Regions from separate parts of the Chitinophaga sp. OAE865 genome, predicted to be linked through region 1. Evidence: riboswitches for the same ligand, from Rfam matches in the RefSeq annotation. Region 1 holds a riboswitch; the other holds the start of a gene.

Region 1 (8,107 bases):
GCTGATAGAGCCCAACGCGCCTATCGGCTTTGTAGCGGAAATAGATACCGCTACCCTGGAAATCACACGCAAGGTAATTGTTGGCTATCAGCCGGAAGAAATGGCAGTAGTAGGCAATAAGCTGTATGTGGCCAATTCCGGCGGATACCGTGTACCCAACTACGACCGCACGGTATCAGTTATAGATTTAAATACTTTTAGGGAGATAAAAAAGATTGATGTTGCTATTAACCTCGACCGTCTCAAGGCAGACACCGATGGGGATATCTATGTTACTTCAAGAGGTGACTACTACAATATACCTTCCCGTCTTTTTTTAATAGATACCAAAACAGATGCGGTAAAAAAACAGTTTGATATCCCGGTGAGTAACCTGTGGATTTCCGGCGATACAGCTTATGTATATGGCTCCGTTTTCAGCTATAATACCGGCAAATGGACCATCACCTATAACATGGTGAATGTAAAAACAGAAACCGTACTGAACACCAATTTCATTACAGATGGCACAGATAAAACTATCCGCATGCCTTACGGCATCGGGGTAAACCCGGCTACCAGGGAAATTTTCCTGACAGATGCGAAAGACTATGTGTCTTCCGGCGTTCTTTACTGCTTTTCTCCTGCGGGAAAAAAGAAATGGTCAGTTACCACCGGTGAAATACCTGCCCATATTGCCTTTGTTTCCGGTACCAGATAATTATAACCAACTAAAACTATACAATGAAACGTAAATTTTTACCCGCTGTACTGCTTCTCGCAGTGATACTGGGCAGTTGCTCCAAAGACAAAAAAGAGATCATCGAAGACCCGGAGCCTACCGGTCCTTTCCTGAATAAAGTGACCAAAGTCTTTGAATATTTCCCTGCACCCGGTCAGTTCACCAACGAACTGCCTGCCTGGAAAACAGGCGACTCCGATAAAGAGATGGCCGATTATGCCCTGGCAGCTTTAGGAAAAGAACAAATGATCTCACTGGGAGGATTTGGTGGTTATGTAGTGATGGGATTTGACCACACCATCAAAAATGTGCCCGGTGAATATTCCTTTGTTGTATTGGGCAATGCCTTTAACCAGTTCGCAGAACCGGGCGTTATCTCCGTATCAGTTGATGCCAATAAGAATGGCTTACCTGATGATGAATGGTATGAAATTGCCGGTTCTGAATACAATAGTTCCAAAACTATCAGGAACTACCAGGTCACTTATTATAGACCCAACGAAGCAAAAGACAGGGTAACCAACCCCGATGATCCGTATACCAGCGATACGGAGTATATCCGTTGGAAAGATAACAAGGGTGACAGCGGTTACCTGGCCAGGAATGTATTCCACGATCAATCTTATTACCCGCAGTGGAAGGGCGATAGCATCACTTTCACCGGCACTAAGCTTACGGATAGCAATATCAAAAATACCTCCGGCGATCCGTTCTCGCCATATTACGTTTCACCTGCTTTCTCATGGGGTTATGCCGATAACCACGCGAATGAAGATACCGACGCAAAAATAAAACTGGACTGGGCTGTAGATAAAAACGGCAGCCCCGTAAAGCTCAAAGGGATCAACTTTATCAAGGTACAAACGGCAATCCGCGCAGAAGCCGGGTGGCTGGGAGAGATCTCTACGGAAGTTCTTGGAGTAAAAGACCTTAACCTGCAATAATATCCGATGAATATAAAAAGGGTGATCCGTTAACCCGGATCACCCTTTACCTTTTGACTATTTCACGCTTACCGGCAATTTATCATCACCAATGGCCGCCAGGCTGAAAGTTCCTGTGATAGCCTTTTCCCGGGAATCGGAATACATCTCCTCAATATAAATTTCTACCAGCACTTTCACGCTGGTATTCCCACTTCTGTTATTTTACCGATCAATTCCACAATAGTACCAGTTGGAATAGGCCAGTTAAAATCTATTTTGCCGAAGCGGCTCTTGTTCTCATTACTTCCGCTGCACGTACCATATTTGCCAAAGCTGCTTTTGTTTCCGGCCATTTGCGGGTTTTCAGCCCGCAATCAGGATTTACCCACAGGTTCCTTACCGGCAGCGTAACAGCGGCTTTTTCCAGCAATGTAATCATTTCCTCCGCAGATGGCTGCCGGGGAGAATGGATATCGTATACGCCGGGGCCTATCTCGTTAGGATATTTAAAATCAGCAAAGGCATCCAGTAATTCCATTTGTGAACGGGAAGTTTCAATGGTAATTACATCTGCATCCATTGCTGCAATATGCTCAATGATATCATTGAATTCGCTGTAGCACATATGCGTATGGATCTGCGTTTCGTCTTTCACGCCGCTGGCAGAAATACGGAACGCCTGTACTGCCCACTCCAGGTAAGCAGCGTGATTTTCCTTACGCAGAGGTAATCCTTCGCGGATAGCCGGTTCATCGATCTGTATCACTTTAATGCCTGCCTGCTCCAGTGCCACCACCTCGTCTCGGATCGCCCATGCGATCTGGTTGGCCGTAACAGAACGGGGCTGATCATCGCGCACAAACGACCATTGTAAAATAGTAACGGGACCGGTGAGCATTCCTTTCATCAGCTTTCCGGTATGGGCCTGTGCAAAGCTGCTCCAGCGAACGGTCATATCTGCCGGGCGGCTTACATCTCCAAAAATAACCGGCGGCTTTACACAACGGCTGCCGTAGCTTTGTACCCAGCCATTTTTGGTGAACAGGAACCCCTGCAGTTGTTCTCCAAAATATTCCACCATATCGTTGCGTTCAAACTCGCCATGCACCAATACATCCAGGCCTATTTCCTCCTGCCAGCGGATCACTTCAATAGTAGCCTTTTCAATGGCTGCTTCATATTGTACAGTGGTAAGCTCTCCCTTTTTCAGGCGCGCCCTTAGCTGCCTGATATCATCTGTTTGAGGGAAAGAGCCGATGGTAGTGGTAGGGAACAATGGCAATTTGAATTGTTCCTGCTGGATATGCTGACGTACGGGGAAGGCGCTCTTCCTGCGTGCATCGGCGGCAGTGAACGCCGCTATCCTGCTTTTCACTTCCTCCCGGTGGATCAGCGGCGAAGTAGCCCTGCTGTGGATGGCAGCTTTGTTGGTATCCAGCAAAGCGGTGTTGCCGTTCATGATATCACGCAGGTCTTTCAGTTCCTGCAGCTTCTGTTTGGCAAAGGCCATCCAGTTCTTAATTTCGGGAGAAATGCTGGTTTCATTGTCCAGGTCGCAGGGCACATGCAGCAATGAGCAGGAAGGAGCAATGGCTATACGTTCTTCTCCCAGTGTGCTTACTGCTTTTTGTATCTGCTGTAAAGATCTTTCATAATTATTCTTCCAGATATTCCTGCCATCCACTATCCCCAGTGAGAGCCGTAAAGAAGTATCCGCAACGGATGTTGCCAGGATATCATCCAGCTGGGAAGGACAGCGAACCAGGTCGAGGTGCAGTGTTTGCACAGGCAGCGACAAAACTACCGGCAGGTTCTTCCCGTAGCATTCAAAATAAGAGGCCAGGAAAATATGCAACCGGGGAAATGCCGCATGAAGCTGAGCGTAAGTATCTGAAAATATCTGCAGCGCCGTTTCGTCGAGGTCCAGCGAGAGGCAGGGCTCATCTAGCTGTACCATGTCAGCACCGGCTTTGATAAGCTGCGCCAGCACATCCATGTATACCGGCAGCAATTTACCGATCAGTGATAAACGATGAAAGCCGGCTGATTTCTCCTTACCCAGCAACAGGAATGATACAGGACCCAGGATCACTGGTTTTGCTGCATAGTTATCCTTTTTTGCTTCGAGGAACTGATCGATCACTTTACGGGAGAAAAAGTGAAATGACTGGTTGGCCGCAAATTCCGGAACGATATAATGATAATTGGTATCAAACCATTTTGTCATTTCCATAGCGGTGATATCATCCCCATCGCGCTGGTAACCGCGCGCCATAGCGAACAGCAGGTCCGTTTCATGGATCTTTTTTTCCTGCAATGGCGCATAACGGGCTGGTATGGCGCCTACCATAAGAGAGGTATCAAGCACCTGGTCGTAATAGGAAAAATCGTTACAGGGAATCCGGTCTATCCCTTTCTGCTGCTGCAATTCCCAGTGTTGCAAACGGATGGCACGGGCCACTGCCTGTAATTCATCAAGGGTAATTTTGCCTGCCCAGTAGCTTTCGCAGGCTTTCTTCAATTCACGCTGGCTACCTATCCTCGGATAGCCTAAGTTGTGGATAATCATTACTGATTGTTTAAAAGGTGATACATGATGTTCACGCTCTTATATAGTACAGCAATGTTTTTGGAAGATATTATACGGGAAGGAGAAGGTATGGCACATTTACCGGAACAAGTGCATCATCATGCATAATTATATCATGCACGTTGCCTGTTCTGTGTAAATTACCTGTACCGAAACCTGACACGCTTCAATCCCCGAAAGCATTGTCAAAGTGAAATAAAGGCAGGTCTCCTGGCTTGTTCCACCGGTAAACACCTTCCCATTCCCTGCGGAACAGTGGCATACTATTTACCAGCTGCAGTGCATAAACACTGCCGGAAGCTTACAGTTGCGGGACAGCCTGTGATTTGCACACAGTTCCCTTTTAATCCCGCTTTTCAGCGGGAACCATTATTTGCTTCGATGAGTAATACATAAAGAACCGGGGGCGAAGATAGTAAATCCCGGCAACTTCTGTCCCGGTTGTCTGACTCAGGATGATGATGATTAAGATGATTAGCCTGAGTCCGACAAACTCCGCTTCGTTTTCTTACAATTTCCTGCCTGCCGGAAAACGGAATTTTACATCAGAAAAAAAACATACAGCTATGAAACAGGCAAACATCCTGATCACCGGTGCTACCGGGCATATTGGTACTACATTGGCCAAACATTTATCTTCACAGGGCATTCCTTTCCGCGCCATGGTACGGAAGGCAGACAATAACGCAGGCATCATTGCTGCATTGCCCGGTGCAGAAATAGTGACCGGCGATTTTAACGATGCAGGCAGTTTGGCTCATGCCCTGCAGGGTATGGAAAAAGCCTTCCTGCTCACTAACTCTTCTGAAGAAGCGGAAACACTGCAAAGCAATTTTGTAACCGCCGCTGTTAAAAGCGGGTTGCCACATATCGTGAAACTTTCCCAGCTGCATGCCAGCGTGCATTCGCCGGTGCGTTTCCTGCGGTATCATGCCGTTGTGGAGGAAAAGATCCACCGTTCCGGTATGGCATATACTTTCCTGCGGCCCAATTTATTTATGCAGGGATTGCTGGGCTTCCGGGAGATCATTAACACACAGCATCAATTCTTTGCTACCGCCGGCAACGCTCCGGTAAGCCTGGTAGACACCCGCGACATTGCCGCTGTTGCAGCTGCCACACTCACCGGCAACGGGCATGCAGGCAAAACATACGATATCGCCGGACCGGAAGCACTTACTCATACCGCGCTGGCCAACATCCTGTCTGAGGCGGTGGGTCGCACTATCCGGTACATTAACGTTACTGAAAATGAACTGCTGCCCGCCCTCTTACACGCCGGCTTTCCCGCCTGGCAGGCCGAAGGACTGATTGAAGACTATGCCCACTACGCCCGTGGGGAAGCGGCGGCCGTTTCCTCCACAGTGCAGGAAATCACCGGGAAGCCGGCGCGCAACTTCGCCTCCTTTGCAGCGGAATATGCAGCGGTGTTCTCTTAAGCGGATTTTGTCTGACTCAGGATTAAACTGATTACGCTGATTACGCTGATTGATTACTTTGGATTTTAAAGGATTTGAGGAGATTTAAGCGGATACTTGTACTGCACCCCAAAGTTTAGACTTTTTTTGATTAGGCGGCTTGAGTTCGATATTGTATTGGACTCAAGCCGTTTAGTTTTAATTTGATTCTATCATTATTATAATATTCTATATATTCTCGAATATCCTTTTCCAGTGTAATTATGGAATCATATTTTTTCAGATAAAACAACTCTGACTTCAATATTGAAAAGAAGCCTTCCATAGCTGCATTATCGAGGCAATTCCCTTTTCTAGACATACTTTGCCTGATTTTATTGCCCTTAAATAATCGTTGCCAGGCCTTCATTTGGTATTGCCATCCCTGATCAGAGTGAATGATTAATTTTGTTTTTTTTGGCAGCTTAGTCAAGGCATTCTTTAGCATTTCTACAGTCTGATTACCTCTGGAATGTCTATCCAATGTATAGCTGATTATTTCACCGTTATATAAGTCCATGATTGGTGATAAATACAATTTTTCCCCTCCTACACTAAACTCCGTTACATCTGTTACCCATTTCTGATTGGGCTTGGCAGCATAAAAATTACGTTGTAGCAGATTGGGGGCTATTTTACCAAGTTCCCCTTTATAGGATTTGTACTTCTTTACTTTTACCAATGACTTAATCCCCAATTCTCTCATGATTCGCAGTACAGTTTTATGGTTAACAATGATGCCTTGTTTTCTTACAGCCAGCATAATTCGTCTATAGCCATATCTGCCTTGATGATGATGATAAATCTGCAGGATTTGAGTTTTTAGATTTGTTCTTTTGTCTTGTCGCGTTTTCTGATAATAGTAAAATGTACTTCTTGCCATCCCTGCTGCTTTTAAAAGCAGATCCTGGTTGTAATCGCGCCTTAATTCCCTGATGGCTTTTGCTCTTTTTTCTTTTTGTTTTGAGCTTGTTCTTCCTTCATTAAGGCATCCAACTTTTTTAGGTACGCATTTTCGGTGCGCAGCCATTCATTTTCCGCTTTCAGGGCTGCTAATTCTTGTTGTTCAGTTGTTAAGTTCTGATCTACTTTCGATGTTTTACGTTTCATGGGTTGTTTCTTTTGACCACTTCCCACCATTAGTAATCCCTGGCGGCCCTCACGCTTGTATATACATAACCAGTTATAGATGGTAGGAGCACTTGAGATACCGAAAATAGCGCTGGCCTCCATCAAAGATAAGGGCTTATTTAAAATTTCCTCAACTACTTTGACCCTGAATCTACTCGTGTACACCTTTAAACCAACCTGCAACTTTAGGCTTGCTTTACCTGCGATTCGATAATGCTCAAGCCATTGTTGGATACAAAAACGACTACATCCATAACGTCTGGCCACTGAACTAACGGACTGATGATCATTCCAAACTGCCCTCACAATTGCTAATTTTTGCTCAAAACTGTATTTCCTGCGTTTATCCATAAAAAATGCCCCCTAAAAGTGTCTAACTTTTAGGGGGCAGTACATACTTTCGCTTAGATCTCCTTAATTCTTTTATAATCATTACAAAATCAAATCAGCGTAATCAGCGTAATCAGTTTAATCCTGAGTCAGACAAACTCCGCGAAATTTTTACGCGAATTATCCGCCAATTGTTTATTTTAGTCATCAAATCGAGAATCCAGTGGGCAATGAAGAAGCTGTTCTGCTGCAAAGGCTGCAGCAAGGGGATACCGAAGCGTATATAGCACTATATGATCAGTATTATCCCTCACTTTACACTTATATACTCCACTTCATCAATATCCCGGAACTGGCCGAAGATGCACTACAGGAAGTGTTTATAAAGATTTGGGAGATTAGGGAGCGGATCAACCCTGAATTATCGTTCAGCGGTTACCTGTACCGTATTACCCGGAATCATGTGTTTAAACTCTTAAAGAAGATCAGCGCCGATGCAGCCCTCCGTTTACAGGTGATGCAGGAATTACAGCACCAGACAGAAGATGCAGATACCCGGCTGCTCTGGAAACAATATGAATCTTTACTGCACCAGGCCATAGCGCAACTGCCGCCACAGCGGCAGAAGGTATTCAGGCTTTGCCGGGAAGAAAGCAAAAGCTATGAGGAAGTGGCCGTAGAACTGGGCATTTCCCGTAACACCGTAAAAGAACATATGGTGCTGGCCATGAAAAGCATTAAGTTCTTCTTTTATACCAATACAGACGGTATTCTTCCCCTGCTTTTAGTTTCCGGCCTCCTGCTGGATCACTCCAGGTAATTTTTTTTCTCCCCCAACCACCCTATCTTCTTTTTTTGGGATAGTATAGATATGCCTACAGGAAAGAACAATGAATATTACCGGTTATTGCTGCAACGCTGGCAACAACGGACCTGTAGTCCCCAGGAAGCC
Region 2 (8,107 bases), 190 kb from region 1:
TCACATCTGCCGGTAACGGCATAAAAAAACAACAGGTATTTTATGTTTATAACGGGAAAGAAGGCTTTTATACCTCGCTAACCCTGCAGGGCAAAGGAGCGCGCTCCCGCGCCATGAGCCCTTTAACAGGAGAAGCCGTATTGTATACCAGCGGTGTAGTAGCCCCATTCGATAATGACGCCTGGATCAGGTACCGGGTGGCCAGCCAGCAAGGTCCCGCATTTACCAGCTCGGAGGTAACCGCCTTGTACGATAGCACCACCAATGCAGGACTTATACTGGGATCGGTAGAGCATAACGATTGGAAAACCGGCGTAAAGGTGGAAAATACCCACGTTTCCGTGGTAGCAGGGTGGACAGACAGTCTTATCACCCGCGATAAAATACAACATGGGATCGTTACACAGGGCGATACCCTGTGCAGCTCCCCGAAGATCTTTGTACTGCCTACCGCCAACTGGCGTAAAGGCATGGAACAATATGGCAGCGCCAACCGCCTGGCAGAGCCACGTTATATTTTTGAATGGAAGGGCGCCAAACCCCTGGGATGGAACAGCTGGGGCAGTATGCAAACAAAACTGAACCTTGCCAAAGCCAAACAGGTGGTCGACTTTTTCGCGGACTCCTGTAAAACATTCCGTGGTAAGGACGGCAGCGTTTACATTGATCTCGACTCCTACTGGGACAACATGACCAAAGGCGGTATGACCGGCGATTTCAGCCAGCTCAAAGCATTTGTGGACTATTGCAAACAGCGCGGATGCAAACCCGGTATTTACTGGGCCCCGTTTGTAGACTGGTCAAAATCCTCCCGCACCGTGGAAGGCAGCCATTACAATTATGAAGAAACATGGTCAAAAGTAAACGGACAATACCACGATTTTGATGGCGCCCGCGCCATGGACCCCACGCATCCCGCTACCCGCGAACGCATCGCTTACCTTATCAACCGCTTTAAGGAAACCGGTTTTGAAATGATCAAAATAGATTTTATCGGGCATGCGGCAATAGAGGCAGATACTTATTATGACCCTTCCGTGCATACAGGCATGCAGGCTTTCCGCAAAGGGATGGAGTTCCTGGTAGACCAGATGGACGGAAAGATGCTGGTATATGCCGCTATTTCGCCCAGCCTGGCCACCGGCCGGTATGTGCATATGCGCCGCATTGCCTGCGATGCGTTTAAGAATATCGGTGAAACCGCTTATACCTTAAACGCAACCAGTTTGGGCTGGTGGCAAAATAAAGTATACGATTTTACAGATGCAGACCATGTAGTGTTTGCCGGTGCAACACCCGGTGAAAACAGGGCCCGCCTCACTTCGGCTATCGTTACGGGTACCGTTATTACCGGCGATGACTATTCGGAATACAGCAGCGCTTCCGGCGTGGCACAGCAACTGCTGCAAAACCGGGATGTACTGGAAGCAGCGCAGCTGCCCAATGGATTTGTGCCGGCAGATCATCATAGCGGTGATACGCCTTCCAGCCTGTTTGTGCATAACAGTGGCCGTTATACCTATATTGCCGTGCTGAACTATAACAAAGAGGCAACTACCTTTGAAGCCGGCTGGGAGAAACTGGGACTGGCTAAGGGTGAATATCGCTGTAAAGAACTATTCTCCGGTAAAACATCCACAGAAAAAGACGGGTTCCATTTCAAGGTAGCCGGGACCGACGCCATAATTCTCCGCCTGGAGAAGAAATAAAGTATCATTACCCCGAAAGACAAGCCCTTTATTTTCCATTTTTATCTAACTTTAATAAAAAAAATGGAAAACAAAGGGCTGCTTTTTATTCCGGATATAAGTGGCTTTACCCGTTTTGTGAATGAGATAGAGATTGAGCACAGCCGCCATATCATCCAGCAACTGCTGGAACTGCTGATCAATGCTAACGAATCGGGCCTGGAAGTGTCTGAAGTGGAAGGTGATGCTATCTTATTCTATAAATTTGGATCCCCGCCTGATCTTGCCCAGCTGTATAAGCAGGTGGAAAAAATGTTCTGCGAATTTCACCGCTACCTTGTTAATTACAATCACCGTAAAATTTGCCAGTGCAAAGCCTGTGTATCGGCTGTAGACCTTACCCTGAAAGTAATTTCCCATTACGGCGAGTTCACTACTTACCAGGTGAAAAATTTCAGTAAGCTGATTGGGAAAGATGTGATTGTGGCACATCAGCTGCTTAAAAACGATATTGAACAACATGAATACTGGCTGGTAACAGACAACCTGCTGCGGGATGAACCTCCCGCTGGGCTGGCGCAATGGATGACCTGGGATGCTGCCACCAAACAAACAGAAACAGGTGATATCTCCTTTCACTACACCCATTTAAGCGAACTGCGGAATACACTGCCTCCTGATCCAGACCCGCAAACAGAACTTAACAATAAGGTGAAAATGATTTCCGTGTCGAAAGAGTTTGACACTGATATTAAAACACTTACCTATACCGTAGTGCATTTTGAATTCAGGCACCAATGGCAGATAGGAGTGAAGGGAATAGATGAAGTGGAACATTTCCTGCCTGGTGTTGGCAGCCGGCACCGGCATCTGCTGGACAATGGCAAAGAAGTGATGATGTATACCAGCAGTTTCTCCTATAATCCTGAACAGAATGTGATGTTCAGCGAAACAGATGAGAAGCGGCATAACGCTTACTACTATACGATTGAAAGATTAACAGACCGCAGAGCGCGGTTGACTATAGATTATTATCTTCCTGAAAACTTTGTACGGCAATGGCTTTTCCGGCTAAAAGAAAAGGAAAAGATGACAGCCCGGTTACGCGCTTCTCTGGAAAGGCTTGAGCCTATTGTGATGAATATGGTACTGCCGCTTGATTTTTGATAAAGAGGCCGTCCTGTCAATGACCAGGACGGCTTCATTCCTTTTCTATTCATGAAATACCGGCATGGCGGGGAAATACCATCCGTTGTAAGTCAGCGTTTTTTTCAACGTAGCAGTGGAGGCATCATATAACAGCACCCTGTTGATATCCCCGGTGAAAGAGCCGTTCAGCGTAGTGATCACCAGTTCATTTTTATCCTTGTTATACGCAGCACCAGCTCCATAAAAATATTGTCCGGAAGGCAGGGTAATAAAAGGAGCCGCCAGTGATGCCGTGTTGCCAATAATATAACGGTACAGTTGAGTACCACCGGCAAAGCCATTGTTACGCACAATGTAGACAGCATTTTCTGTAGTGGAAGCAGTAATAGCTGCATGGCGCCATGCTCCCCACGGTGATGCGATGGTAAAAGGCAGTTTCACAGCAGTGCGCACCAGTGTGGCCGGATCTATACGGATCAGGGAATCTGAAGTGGCTGCATATACACCGCCATCCTTCCCAGCAGCAAATGCCAGGTTAGCTGTCCCGAATTTTTTCACTACGGCATAGGTGCTGCTGTTTAAAGCAACGATGCCATCTGTTTGGGACAATACAAAAATGTAGCTGCCGGCTTTTAACATATCACCTGTATAACCTGCAACACCGCTTACTTTAGTGCCCACCGCCAGGGAAGGTAACGTTAACGGATAAACGCCGTCGGCTGCGCTGAGCAGGCCTCGTGTGGCATCCACACCAATAAAGGCATGACCATCGTTGCCGGGAAGTATAGTGATACGGCCGGTTTCCACCAGGCTGCCTGCATCCGTTACTACCAGCGGTCCGCCGGCTTTTACAACAATATACATTTTGCCATTGAAAATGGTGGCGTACTGCAGCGTATTGGAGGGGCCACCTAATGCGCCTGCAGGGTTTTCTGCATGGTATACGTTGGGAACAAGACTATCGCCGCTATAGGAATAGAAATGCAGATCGCCCGTACCATGGCCAAACCATCCCTCATTGGCAATAAAGAACCCGTTGCCATATTTACCTGCAATCAGCGATGCGGTAACGCCGCCGGTACCGGCTTCATTGGTACGTTGGGATCCGAGGGGTTGTAATGCGTCATCTTTTTGACAGGAGGCAACAAACAGCATCATAGCTGCAGACAGAAAGGATAATAACTGTTTTTTCATATTTATTGTTTTGTTAAGAAATACAATACTCTTTTCCGGGGCAAAAACCCTGGAAAAAATGATCATAATACCGGTTATCCTTCCGGCATCACGCCAAAGGCTAAACGAAAAACATAACAGCGCATAAATGCCTGGTAGGCCTACATTCATGGCATTTCACCCGAAAGCGTTGAATGATCAGTTGCAAAAGGCAGGTCTTCTGGCTTACCTGCTTTTCCGGGACCTTCCCATTTGCCGCCTGGCAAACAGTGGTATGGAGTACATCCGGAAAAACAATTTACCTGTTGGTAAATGCAGGCTTACAGCTACGGGGATAGCTCCGGTTTTACACCGGATTCCCTTTTAATCCGCCGCCGGGCGGAACCAAATGCGGAGCAAACCTAAGGTAATTAGGTATAAATGCCAAAATGAAGTGGAGGAGGTTTATTTTGATAGAAGAAATTGATTCATTGCCCTTTATTGCCCCTATATGGCCCCAATGGCCTCTATGTGGCCCCAATATCAGATTGGTTCAGTGTATGAAGTTCCTTTTCCGGTATTTCCAGATTTTTGTATGAATTTTTTTTCATTAACTCTTGTAAATCTCCTGTTGCAGTTCTTTTTGACACACCGGCCAATTCCCGGTATTGTGTATTGCTTATGCTTCCATGTTCCCCAATGTATAAAATAGCTTTACGTTGTCTATCTTCAGGTTCTTCAAACGGCGTGAGCTTATTTGTATACTTCTCTTTTAAAAATGTAATACCAAATCCTCCCTGTTCTAATTCAATTAAAGGTTCCGGCAATCCTGATCCAACGCACGAATCAATAATTTTATTAGTACCTCTGACGGAGACTATCCGGGGATTATAACAAATGTGGATTAACAAATCTGCAAACAATATTGATTAAATATATCCCCCAAAAAAAAAGCGTGATACAACACAAAATTGTATCACGCTTCTATCATCGTATATCTTTACGCAACTTTACCCCTTCATCTGCCACGATTTTGTTTTCGTGAACGCCCTTAAACCCTGGTGAGACAACGTCGCGCCAAAACCAGAGTGTTTCCTTCCTGCCCACGGCAACCCCGCAGAAACACGGTCGCAGCAATTCCAATAGCCGGTACCCGTATTCACCTGCGACAGGATCGCCTGCGCCCTTTCGCCGTTGGAGGAATATACGGAAGCAGTAAGACCATATTCCGTATCATTCATCATTTCAATCGCTTCTTTATCGCTCGCCACTTTCATAATACCTATTACCGGGCCGAAGCTTTCTTCCTGCATAATTTTCATGGAGTTGTCCACATCGGTGAGAATGGTAGGTTCAAAGAAATTGCCTTCATGCTCAATGATATGGCCACCAAGTTTAAGGGTGGCGCCTTTTGCCCGTGCTTCCAGTACCTGCGTTTCCAGCACTTTTAATTGTTCTTTCCTGGTGATGGCGCCAAAGTATACGCCTTCATCGGTAGGCAATCCCAGCTTCCAGGATTTAACGGCTTTTACAAATTCTTCCACGTACTGGTCGTATATTTTTTCATGCACATAAATACGTTCTACTGCGCAGCAGCTTTGCCCGTTATTATAAAAAGCGCCATCGGCGGTAGCCGCCGCTACAGCTGCAATATCCTCAATATCGTCTGTCACGTACAACGGATCTTTCCCGCCCAGTTCCAGCTGGCAGGGTAGCATCCGGGCCGCTATTTTTTCGTAGATGTATTTGCCGGTTTTATAAGAGCCGGTGAAAAAGTATCCATCCACCCGCAGGCCAAGCAGGTTTTCTCCCACTGTTTTTCCACCAATGGCTATTTTAAAGGCATTGTGTTCCAGGCCAGCGTAGTAAAAAAGTTTTTCGATTTCCATACCGGTGAGCACCGCATATTCGGAAGGCTTATAAAGCACGGTATTCCCTGCCAGCAGGGCCGGAATAAAAACATTGACACCTACCAGGTATGGATAGTTCCATGCGGAGATGTTACAGACAATGCCCAGCGGCTCGTAGGAAATTTTTTCTTTTAGTGTATCCGTATTCGTTACCCACTCGTCCGACAGGTATTTTTCTGCATTTTCCAGCATCCAGTTGATCCGGGTAATAGCGCCGTTGATTTCATTGCGCGATTGCTGCAATGGTTTTCCTGTTTCGGAAGTAAGCACGCCCGCCAGTTTCTCTATTCTTTTTTCCAGCTGATCCCTGAAACGCGCAATCACTTTAATGCGCTCTGCCAGTGGCTTCGAGGACCAATGATCAAATGCCAGCCGGAGCAGGGCGGTTTTCTCAACAACCATTGACAAGGTGTCTTCACGGAGAACGGCAAGGGTTTGTGCGGTGGCAGGATTAAAGATTCTCATTTCGTATGGTTTCTTACTGCTTGAAGAAATGTTGTTTTGATCTGTTGGGAGAGCGGGTTGCTTTCTTTCTCCGGCATTCTTTCCGGATGCCATTGCACGCAAAGCATAAAGCCTTTCCCGGTTTTATCTTTGAATTCAATACCTTCTATAATCTCATCGCTGGTATCGGAAGTAGCGCTCACCATAATATTTTTCCCAAGGCTGGCCGGGTGAATGCCCTGGTGATGCGCACTGTTCACCTGCCCTTTTTCCAGGCCGGTAGCCTTGTACAGCAAAGTGTTTTTACGGATGTTTACGCCATGAATTTTATCGCTGCTATCTTTCTTATGGATCCTGTTGGCGGCTTCGCCGATATCTTCATATACTTTTCCGCCTTCCAGTATGTTGATGTACTGTAATCCGCGGCAGATGCCAAGTACAGGCAGCTGATGCTGCTGGGAATATTCGTAAAGACGTTTTTCAAAATTATCCCTTTCAGGTAAAAATTCTGCTGGCCGATGTGGATAATTCTCGGCTCCTCCGTACAGCGAAGGGATTACATCTACGCCGCCGGTGAGCACCAGCCCATCGCAGGTATAGATGTCTTCCGCATTGTTGCGCAGGAAAGACAGGATCACCACTTCCAGGTCATCACCCAGGTCTTCAGGCGTGAACCACTTTTCGTAGTTGGCAAAGCTGGCTTCCGTATAGCTGAGCCCTATCTTTTTCTTCATGTCTATAGCGCGTTTAGGTACAACTGTTTGAAATCCTCCCGTGTAACCGGTTTAGGGTTGTTGGGATGTGCAAAATCCGCCAGTGCAAGGTCGGCCAGTGTTTCCACATGTGCACCGGTAACACCGATATCCCGGAGATGATGCGGTATATTTATTTTTGAATTAAGATCAAAGAGATATTGTACCACTGCTTCGCCGGTTTCTTCCTTTAGCTCCAGCGTTCTGGCAATGCGGCGGAATTTATCTTCAAAGCCCGCAATATTGAATTGCATCCCGTAGGGGATATTCACGGCATTGGCAAGGCCATGATGCGTATCCAGCAGGGAGGAGAGGGGATGTGCCAGGGAATGCACCACACCCAATCCTTTCTGGAAGGCAATAGCGCCCATCATTGATGCCATCAGCATATTACTCCGGCTTTCTATATCCGGGCTGTTAGTGGCTTTTTCCAGTGAGTTTTTTATGAGATAGATACCTTCCAGGGCAATGCCATCGCATAGGGGATGCGGATTTTTTGCCAGGAATGCTTCCATATTATGCGTTAACGCATCCATGCCGGTGGCGGCGGTGATGAATGGAGGCAGATCCATAGTAAGGGCAGGATCAGCAAATACAATTTTTGCCATCAGTTTGGGGGAGAAGAGTATTTTCTTCTGGTGCGTTTCATCATCGGCAATAATGGCGCTCCTGCCTACTTCGCTGCCGGTGCCGGCAGTAGTGGGCACAGTAACAAAATGAGGCACATCGTTGGTCACATATACGTCGCCGCCTATGAGATCATCGTATTTGAAAAGATCTTCCCGGTGATGAACCCTCAGTACAATGGCCCGCGCCACGTCCAGGGCTGCGCCACCGCCAATGCCAATGATGCTGTCACGGCCGGTATTGTCCCAAAGGTCGGTTCCTTTGTACACATCACTCTTCACAGGATTTTTGTGGATATCGCTGAATACTTCCACGGAAATATGGTTCGACTCCAGGTCTTTCACGATCGATTTAAAAAATGATAATCCTGCTATCGTTGGGTCGG

What was found. Region 1 has a riboswitch for cobalamin ahead of metE (5-methyltetrahydropteroyltriglutamate--homocysteine S-methyltransferase). Riboswitches for the same ligand answer to the same signal wherever they lie in the genome.
Region 2: it holds a riboswitch for cobalamin, as region 1 does, so the genes downstream of both, ABIE50_RS10605 (DUF5074 domain-containing protein) here and metE (5-methyltetrahydropteroyltriglutamate--homocysteine S-methyltransferase) in region 1, are expected to answer to the same signal.

The regions. Positions count from the first base shown of each region.
Region 1 is NZ_JBEPOF010000001.1:2,776,038-2,784,144, reverse strand. It holds gene ABIE50_RS11410 (DUF5074 domain-containing protein) at 1-700, shown strand, start outside; gene ABIE50_RS11405 (hypothetical protein) at 724-1,665, shown strand; gene metE (5-methyltetrahydropteroyltriglutamate--homocysteine S-methyltransferase) at 1,919-4,216, opposite strand; cobalamin riboswitch at 4,421-4,623, opposite strand; gene ABIE50_RS11395 (SDR family oxidoreductase) at 4,804-5,676, shown strand; gene ABIE50_RS11390 (IS3 family transposase) at 5,807-6,724, opposite strand; gene ABIE50_RS11385 (helix-turn-helix domain-containing protein) at 6,619-7,176, opposite strand; gene ABIE50_RS11380 (RNA polymerase sigma factor) at 7,379-7,975, shown strand; gene ABIE50_RS11375 (FecR family protein) at 8,027-8,107, shown strand, end outside.
Region 2 is NZ_JBEPOF010000001.1:2,587,818-2,595,924, forward strand. It holds gene ABIE50_RS10595 (solute:sodium symporter family transporter) at 1-1,709, shown strand, start outside; gene ABIE50_RS10600 (DUF2652 domain-containing protein) at 1,773-2,855, shown strand; gene ABIE50_RS10605 (DUF5074 domain-containing protein) at 2,901-4,031, opposite strand; cobalamin riboswitch at 4,204-4,414, opposite strand; gene ABIE50_RS10610 (hypothetical protein) at 4,517-4,912, opposite strand; gene ABIE50_RS10615 (aldehyde dehydrogenase family protein) at 5,000-6,364, opposite strand; gene ABIE50_RS10620 (gamma-glutamyl-gamma-aminobutyrate hydrolase family protein) at 6,361-7,077, opposite strand; gene ABIE50_RS10625 (iron-containing alcohol dehydrogenase) at 7,080-8,107, opposite strand, start outside.